Regions from separate parts of the Streptomyces ortus genome, predicted to be linked through region 4. Evidence: riboswitches for the same ligand, from Rfam matches in the RefSeq annotation. Region 4 holds a riboswitch; each other region holds the start of a gene.

What was found. A riboswitch is a leader RNA that binds a small molecule or an ion and turns the genes downstream of it on or off. The one in region 4 is predicted to bind cyclic di-AMP.
Region 1: linked by a shared signal. The riboswitch ahead of K3769_RS25400 (transglycosylase SLT domain-containing protein) and the one ahead of K3769_RS34875 (C40 family peptidase) in region 4 are both predicted to bind cyclic di-AMP.
Region 2: linked by a shared signal. The riboswitch ahead of K3769_RS21370 (M23 family metallopeptidase) and the one ahead of K3769_RS34875 (C40 family peptidase) in region 4 are both predicted to bind cyclic di-AMP.
Region 3: linked by a shared signal. The riboswitch ahead of K3769_RS14570 (C40 family peptidase) and the one ahead of K3769_RS34875 (C40 family peptidase) in region 4 are both predicted to bind cyclic di-AMP.

What each region holds. Positions count from the first base shown of each region.
Region 1 covers NZ_JAIFZO010000002.1:4,988,068-4,990,259, reverse strand. Annotated here, with positions in the region: gene K3769_RS25405 (polyprenyl synthetase family protein) at 1-417, opposite strand, end outside; cyclic di-AMP (ydaO/yuaA leader) riboswitch at 1,020-1,181, shown strand; gene K3769_RS25400 (transglycosylase SLT domain-containing protein) at 1,186-1,911, shown strand; gene K3769_RS25395 (HAD family hydrolase) at 1,905-2,192, opposite strand, start outside.
Region 2 covers NZ_JAIFZO010000002.1:4,106,255-4,108,446, reverse strand. Annotated here, with positions in the region: gene K3769_RS21375 (PP2C family protein-serine/threonine phosphatase) at 1-509, shown strand, start outside; cyclic di-AMP (ydaO/yuaA leader) riboswitch at 828-985, shown strand; gene K3769_RS21370 (M23 family metallopeptidase) at 997-2,049, shown strand.
Region 3 covers NZ_JAIFZO010000002.1:2,564,572-2,566,763, reverse strand. Annotated here, with positions in the region: gene pcrA (DNA helicase PcrA) at 1-292, opposite strand, end outside; cyclic di-AMP (ydaO/yuaA leader) riboswitch at 738-911, shown strand; gene K3769_RS14570 (C40 family peptidase) at 919-2,085, shown strand.
Region 4 covers NZ_JAIFZO010000002.1:7,290,525-7,292,716, reverse strand. Annotated here, with positions in the region: gene K3769_RS34875 (C40 family peptidase) at 1-1,223, opposite strand, end outside; cyclic di-AMP (ydaO/yuaA leader) riboswitch at 1,319-1,492, opposite strand; gene K3769_RS34870 (LamG-like jellyroll fold domain-containing protein) at 1,663-2,192, opposite strand, start outside.

The sequences.
Region 1 (2,192 bases), 2.3 Mb from region 4:
CTCGGGGCCCAGGTCGGCCAGGATGTGCGAGGCGCGCGCGAAGAGGAAGTCGCCGGTGAGGACCGCGACCGAGTTGTCCCAGCGGCTGTTGGCGCTGGGCACCCCGCGGCGCACGTCCGCCTCGTCCATCACGTCGTCGTGGTACAGCGTGGCGAGGTGGGTCAGCTCGACGACGACCGCCGAGGGCACGATCCCCGGTGCGTACGGATCACCGAACTGGGCCGCGAGCATCACGAGCAGCGGCCGGAACCGCTTGCCGCCCGCGCGCACGAGGTGCTGCGCGGCCTCCGTGATGAACGGGACCTCGCTCTTGGTCGCTTCGAGCAGTCCCTCCTCGACAGCCGCCAATCCGGCCTGGACATCGGCTTCGAGAGCCTGGTCCCGCACGCTCAGCCCGAACGGCCCGACGACGGTCACGAGGGTCTCCTGTCTGCTGACGCTCTCAACGGCGGTCTCTGGATGCTCTGGGGGTGCTCTGTGCTGGAAGTGTTTGTCGATGTGTCGCTGCTGCCACTCAAGTCAGCGTATCCGGTCGTCTTTCGATCACGATGAGCGCCCGCCCGTCACCCGCCACCACCCTGCCGGACACCCTCCGGCTGATCCCTTTTGCACCTTCGGCCAGGTCGGGCGATACGCCCGCGCATCCGTACACCCTTCCCGGCGAGACGTCCACCCGGACATCCGAGTTCCCCTGACAGACGGAACCAAGCTCCAAGCACACGCGGAGACGCCCACGCGTGGATGTCCGCAGATTATTCCGTATCACCTTTTTTATGGACATTCGGCATTCGCGCCAGTGAATTGAGTCACGCTTATCAGGAGTGATCGTTTTATCGGGGCCACCGATTTCCCTTTGCGGAAAGCAAGTTGAACTTCGCCTTCCGTTTCGATCAAGGGATATTCGCCCGACAAGGCAGTTCAAAGCCGTCGCCGCCTGAATTCGGGGCTTGTTCACGGCATGTGCTCTCGCATACGTTCACGTCACTCCGGACGGAACGCCTAATCCTGCCGCCGCCCGGAAATCCCCGTCACCCATTCACTCGCGTACGGCAGGAGCGGGGGACCCAGGTAAGCCGCCGGTCCGGATATCGGAACGGCTAGGGGTCAAGTCGCGCACCCACGCGGCCGGGCATCTCCCGCCCGAACCCGACAGCTCACCTCGCAGGCGCCGGAGAGGAATTCGCCATGCCCGCACGAGGCAAACACCGCCGCCCCAAAAACAGCACCCTCACCCGTGGTTTCGTCGCGGCCGGGACGGGCGGAGCCGCCCTCGCGCTCCCCCTCATGGGAGCCACGGGCGCCCAGGCCGCCCCGAACGCCGCTCCGAACGCGGTCCCGCAGGTCTCGCTGGTCACCTACAAGGTGGCCCAGGGCGACACCCTGTCCAAGATCGCCAGGGAGCACACCACGGGCGACTGGAAGAAGCTGTACAAGGCCAACCGCGCGGTCATCGGCGACGACCCGGCGGTCATCCGGCCGGGCCTCCAGCTGACCGTCGGCACGAAGAACGGGCAGAGCTCGACGACGACCGCGAAGACGGCCACCGCGTCCACGGCGTCCGCCGTCACCCCGGCCTCCGCGAAGACGTACACGGACGACCTCGACGGCTGGATCAGGGAGTCGCTGGACGTCATGGCCCAGCAGGGCATCCCGGGCACCTACGACGGCATCCACCGCAACATCATCCGCGAGTCGTCGGGCAACCCGCTGGCCATGAACAACTGGGACTCCAACGCGGTCGCCGGTACCCCGTCGAAGGGTCTTCTGCAGGTCATCGACCCGACCTTCACCGCGTACCACGTGAGCGGTACGTCGCTGGACCCGTTCGACCCGGTCGCCAACATCACGGCGGCGTGCAACTACGCCGCCGCGCGCTACGGCTCGATCGACAACGTCTTCGGCGCCTACTGACCGACGCCCGAGCGGGCTCCCGTGTCGGCCGGCAGGCCGACACGGGGGCCCGTCCGGTCGGTGGAGAACATGCGCTCCAGGACCACCGCGATGCCGTCGTCCTCGTTCGACAGGGTGATCTCGTCGGCGACGGACTTGAGTTCGGGATGCGCGTTGGCCATCGCGACCCCGCGGGCCGCCCAGTCGAACATCGGGATGTCGTTCGGCATGTCCCCGAAGGCGATGGTCTGCGCCGAGGTCAGGCCCAGCCGGCCGGCGGCGAGCGCGAGACCGGTGGCCTT
Region 2 (2,192 bases), 3.2 Mb from region 4:
GGGAGGCCGCCGAACAGGAGAGCACCCTGGAGGCGGTCGCCCAGCGGCTGGAGCGGTCGCTGATGCGCGAGGGCGTGCGGCGCGACAGCGTCGAGGTCTTCGAGGGCTTCATCACCGCCGTGCTCGCCGAGATCCCACACGGCGCCCAGCGCGTACGACTCGTCAACCGCGGCCATCCCGGGCCGCTCCTGCTGCGCTGCGACGGAACCGTACGCACGCTCGCCGCTGCGGAACCCGCGCTGCCGCTCGGGATGGGCGACCTGGGCGCGTGGCCCGACCGCGCGCAGGAGGAGGACTTCCCGGCCGGGTCCACGCTGCTCTTCTACACGGACGGACTGTCCGAGGCCCGGGACGGGCGGGGGGTCTTCTTCGACCCGGTGACGCGGCTGTCGGGGCGGGAGTTCGCCGGGCCCGACGCGCTGCTCGCCGCGCTGGTGGACGAGGTGCTGCGGTACACCGGGGGCGGCGGTACGGACGACATGGCGCTGCTCGCCGTGCGACGGCCGTGAGGGGGTCGGGAGACTCTTCCTGACTTGTTTCCTGACTCGCTTCCGGACCTGCTTCCGGAGCTACTCCGGGCAGGACCTTCTGCGGACCTATATCACCTGCAGTAGTCGAACGACGCCCCTGCGCATCACAACTGACACACCATCAACAAAATCGGTGCCCGTGAATGCCGACCAACTCGCCCGATTTACCCCGCTCGGAACGTTTAAGTCCAGGCCAGGAGCCGTAACGATCATCAGGAACAGCTTGGAATCCGGTGCCTGAGTCTATTAACGTTCGATAACGCAGCGCGGTGTCCCAGCCGTCACAAGAGACGGCTCCGTGCGCACGCGCCGAATCCCGCAAGGGAACCGGGGAACCACCTACATGGGGTGAATCGCGTGTCTTTCGTGGTGGTGAACACCGCGGTCGACTCGCGTAGGAGACCTTCCTGCTCCGAACCCGTCAGCTAACCCGGTAGGCGAGAAGGAAGGAAAGGAGCGCGCCCACGTGGCGTTCAACAGGCCTGCCCCCACACCGTCGTTCATACCGGACGAGGTGACGGGAGAGACCTCGGGCGGCAAGAAGCCCGACACCTTCGCCTTCGGCGCCCGCAGGGACGACGAGCCCTTCGAGCCCTGGAACCCCAGCGCCGAGACCGTCCTTCCCGTCCGGGGCAAGCACCGCGTCTCCAAGCAGCGTGGCGGGGGACTCGCCCGCAGCTCCACCGTTCTCGGCGTCGGTGTCATCGCCGCCGTCGGCGCGGGCGGCATGGCCTCCGCGCAGACCGGCAAGCCGCCGGTGTCGATCTCGATCCCCGACCTGCCGAACGTCGGCTCGCTGATCTCCGACGACGACGCGGCCCCCGAGGGTTCCAGCAAGGCGCTCACCGCCGCGGGACTCACCGAGGCCGACGCCGAGGAGGGCAACGCCGACGCCGGCGAGGCCCTGCGCTCGCGCATCATGCTCCAGGCCGAACTCCAGCAGGACCAGGTCGACCGCGAGGCCCAGGCCGTCGCCGAGGCCGCCGCCGCGAAGAAGGCCGCCACGCTCGCGGCCAAGGAGCAGGACGCGGCGAAGGCCAAGGCCGCCGCCGCGAAGGCGAAGAAGGAGAAGGAGGCCGAGGCGAAGGTCGAGGCCGCGCGCCTCGCCACGCTCGCCAAGCAGTTCACACTGCCCACCTCCTCGTACACGATCACCTCCACCTTCGGGCAGTCCGGCTCGCTGTGGTCCTCCGGTCAGCACACGGGTCTGGACTTCGCCGCTCCCACGGGTACCCCGATCAAGGCCGTTCACAGCGGCACGATCACCGAGGCGGGCTGGAGCGGTTCGTACGGCTACCGCACGGTCCTCACGCTCGACGACGGTACGGAGCTCTGGTACGCCCACCAGTCGTCGATCGGCGTCAGCGTCGGGCAGAAGGTCAGCACGGGCGATGTCATCGGGCGCGTGGGTGCCACCGGCAACGTCACCGGGGCGCACCTCCACCTGGAGGTCCACACGGCCGGCGGCAGCGGGATCGACCCGATGACGTGGCTGCGCGGCAAGGGCCTCAACCCGTAAGCCTTCCGCTACGCCGCTACGAGGAAGAGCCGACGCGCGTGTCGTGGGGCTTTTGGGGGCGCGGGGAACTGTGCGCTCAGCCCCCGGCGGCCTGCGGTCGTGATCCCGGCCGTCCCTCACGCACCTAGGGGCGCGGGGAACTG
Region 3 (2,192 bases), 4.7 Mb from region 4:
TCTTGCCGGAGCCGGCGCCGGCCACGATGAGCAGGGGTGAGCCGTGGTGGACCACCGCCGCGCGCTGGTTCTCGTTCAGCCCGTGCAGGAGCGTGGCCGGGTCCACGAGCGGCCGGGGGGCGCCGTCGCGGTAGTACCCCCCGCTGCTCGGCGGCACGTCGAAGTGCCCGCCGAACAGGTCGTCCGGACCACGGTCCGGCTCCTCGTCGTCGGGCGGCGGCGGGGGCTCTTCCTCATCGGCCTGCGAGGGCCTGAGGTCCGCCAGGAAGCTGTCATCAAAGAGGCTGCTCATCGCTCTCCGAGTCTAGGCGCCCCCACTGACACCCGGCCGCCACCCCGGAAACTCGGCGGAATCCCGGCCGCACGGCCATGGGTAGACCTTCACCGACGAGAAGCGCGTCAGTACATACGGTGACCACTCCCCAGTGCAGTGACTTCCTCTATGACTTCCTCGACGGCTTCCTCAATGCAGTGACCTTCGCCCCGCACATGAACCGCGTGCGGGTGACCTACGTACAACTCTTGCGAGGACCCGCCCTCCCCCCTACCTCTTACCGCCCCACGCCCCAGGGACAACTCGGAGCAGATCGCGACCATTTGACGTCGGCGGACGACACCCGTGGGCCAGGTCACGAAAATGTATCGGGCATATCGCACATCAAACTTCACAGGTGCCACACGTATTGGCTAACTTTCGCGTAGGCCGCTCGACCCGCACCGGCGAACAACGCCGGGCCGAGCGGACTCCGCCGAATCCGGCATGCCCTCGTGGCCTGCGGAACCGGGGACCCAACCGAATCCTGGGGTGAATCGGTCCGAACTCCCTCGCGGGACACGGACCGTAGGGCAAACCTTCCGAAGCACTCGCCCGAACCCGACAGCTAACTCGGTAGGCGGATGACGGAAGGAGACGCCCTCGTGGCGCCACACCGCAAGTCGCGGCCCCCCAGTTCCCTGGGCCTGCGGACGCCGGCCCTCGCCACCGCGGCCCTGACCTCGGTGGCCCTGCTCTCCCAGACGGCGGAGGCCTCGCCGGCCGCGGAGCCCAGGCCGAGCACGGAGGAAGTCCAGAAGAAGATCGACGACCTCTACCAGCAGGCGGGTACGGCCACCGAGAAGTACAACGCCGCCAAGGAGAAGACCACCAAGCAGCGCAAGCGCGTCGCCACGCTCCTCGACGACGTGGCGCAGCGTACGGAGAAGCTCAACAGCGCGCGTGAGGCGCTCGGATCGTTCGCCGCGGCGCAGTACCGCACCGGAGCCTCCGCCCCCGACTCGGCCTCTCTCCTCCTCGCGGACAACCCGCAGGACTATTTCGACCAGACCCAGCTGATGAACCGGCTGACCGCCCGGCAGAAGCAGGCCGTCGACGAGTACGTCACCCAGCGGACCACCACGTCGAAGAAGCGGCAGGAGGCGTCCGAGGGCCTGGAGACGCTCACCACGACGCAGAGCACGCTGAAGACGTCCAAGGCCGACGTCCAGCGCAAGCTCGCCGACGCGCGCGAACTCCTCTCGAAGCTGACCGCCGAGGAGAAGGCCCGCCTCGCCGCGATCGAACGGAAGAAGCAGGAAGAGGCCCGGCGCAAGGCGGACGAGCTGGCGCGGCAGCAGGCGGCCGACGCGGAGCGCCGGCGCCAGGAGGCAGCGACACAGGGCACGGGAGCCGGTACCGGTGCCGGCACGGGCACGGGCACGGGCACGGGGAGTGTGCCGGGCTCGGACTCCGCCTCCTCCACCAAGGCGGCCAAGGCGCTCGCCTTCGCCCGCGCCCAGATCGGCAAGCCGTACGTCTGGGGCGCCAGCGGTCCCGGTTCGTACGACTGCTCCGGTCTGACCCAGGCCGCCTGGAAGGCGGCCGGTGTGACCCTGCCACGCACCACGTGGGACCAGGTGGACACCGGCACGACGGTCTCCGTGGACAGTGCCCAGCCCGGTGACCTGGTCTTCTTCTACGACGACATCAGTCACGTCGGCATCTACATCGGCGACGGCATGATGATCCACGCCCCGAAGCCGGGCGCGTACGTCCGCGAGGAGTCGATCTACTACATGCCGATCCACAGCGTGGTGCGGCCGGGCTAGCCGGGCCTGGGGGCCCGCCGGGGCAGGGGGCCCGCCGGGGCAGGGGGCCCGCCGGGGCAGGGGGCCCGCCGGGGCAGGGGGCCCGCCGGGGCAGGGGGCCCGCCTGG
Region 4 (2,192 bases):
CCATAGGCGGGCGTCGTATAGGCGGGAGCGGGGGCGGGAGTTGGCACAGGTGCGGGCACGGGTGCGGGCACGCCGTATCCGGGGTTGGCCGCCTGCTGCATGTCGAGGGCGACCCCCGTGGCGATGGGCGTGCTCGCGTCGACGTACCTGCTCGTGTCGCTCTGCCGGTCACCGGCGTACGGGGCTCCGGTGTACGAGACGCCGGTGTACGGAGCACCGGCGTACTGGTCGACCCCGACCCCCACGTACACGCCGTTTCCGATGCTCTGGTCGGCGGTGACCCCGGCCCCCGTACCGGGTATGCCGGGGTACATGGCCGTACCGGCGTACATGTCCGTGCCCGCGCGCATGTCCGTGCCGATGGCCGACTGCTGCCACGCGTTCACGCCGGGCGCGGCCGGGCGGGGGTGCTGTTCCTGTGCGGCGGGGCCCCACGCACCCTCGATCGCCTGGAAGGGCCGCAGTTCGGCGACGGGTGCGCCGCGCCGGGCCACGTGTCCGGCCAGCAGGTCGCGGGCCTGTCCGAGCTTGCGCTGGTTGCGCTGCTTCGACGTCCGCAGGGTCGCCTGCGACGGTCCGCCGGACGGCCCGGGCAGAGCCTTCTCGGCCGCCTGGCGCTGGGCCGGAACAGCGGGCAACCCGGCGACGGGTCCTGCGGGCAGCGCGGCGACAGGCCCCGCGGTCAGCGCGGCGACAGGTCCGGCGGTCAGCGCGGCGACAGGTCCGGCGGTCAGTTCCGCGACGGGTCCGGCGGCACCTCCCGAGCCGGGGCCCGCGCTCGGACCGGCGGTCAGCTCCAGGGCGGGCTTGTCGGAACCCTCACGCCCTTCGCGTTCCCCGCGCCCCTCACGGCCACCGCCGCCGCCCGGACGGCCGCTCGCGTCGGCGGGCCGGGACCCGGCCGCACCCCGGTCCGGCATCCTGTCGGGCGGCAGCACCGCGGGGAAGACGGGGCCCAGTTGCGAGCGGCCCACGTCGAACCACTTCTTCGCGACGTCCGGCAGCGGGGCGGCGGCATCGGCGGCTCCGCCCTGGCCGCCCCCGCCTCCGGACGCCGGCCTGGCGGTGTCGCGCGTCGCCGCGCTCATCGCCCGGGTCACGTTGTAGTTGCCTGTGGCGTTCTCGACCCGGTCGTAGAGGTTGCTGATCCGCTGCTGTACTTCCTCGCGGGTGGGTTCGTCACCCCGCTGGGTGGGAATGCCTGCGGAGGCGAACTGGTCCACGGGTGCGGGAGCCGCCTTCACGAGGGCGGAGCGGGACGTGCCGGGGAGGTCGGTGCCTCCGGGGCGCTGCGTTCGTTCCGGCGCGATGGGAGACGACTCCTTCCGTGCACCGCCAGCCGGGTCGACTGTCGGGTTCGGGCGGGAAGTTACGAAAAAGCGTGCCCTACGACCTCTGCCCACCGGGCAGTTGGGCCGATTCACCCTGAAAGTCGACTGGACCTCCGGCTCCGGCCGCCACGAAGGCCGGTCGGATTCGGCGGAGACCGCGCGACCCGGCGAGGTTCACCGGAGGGAGTCGTACGGCCCAGCCGTCAACTTAGCCAACTTGTGTGCCTCGCGTGAAGATTGAAGTGCGAAGTGTCCGATATGTAAATGTGACCTTCGTCGTACCCGACGGTGACCTCGGACCTTTCATCACCTCACCGTGACCGTTCCGTCGCTACACGTAAGGATTCAGGAACTCCCCCACGGACAGCGCCCGGTTCACGATGCGCGTGTCGCCCAGCCAGCCGTAGAAGCCCTGTCCGAAGCTCTCGTCGAACTGGGTGGCCCCGAGCACGAAGGGCTTGCCGAGGGTGGCGATGCCTGTGGACGGCTGCGAGGGATTGCGGGCGATCTTCGAGCCGTCCACGTACATCACCGTGCGGCGGCCGTCGTTGACGAGGGCGATGTGCATCCAGCGGCCCACGGGCACCGCGTGGCTCCACGACGTGGGGTCGGCGTCCTGGCGCTGCGGATACACCACGAACTGGAGGAACCGCTCGGGTGACAGGTTGAGGCTGCAGGTGGGTTCCAGCGGGGACCAGCCCGTGGTCTTGCCCGCGTCCCCGTTGCGCCCCTCCCAGCTGAGGATGCCCATCCAGGAGTGGTCGCCCTCGAAGGGCTCGGGCAGCCGGACGAAGGTCTCGATGGTGTAGCCGCGGAGGAACTTCTCGCTGTTCAGGGCGGCTCGGGCGGAGGTCGTCAGGA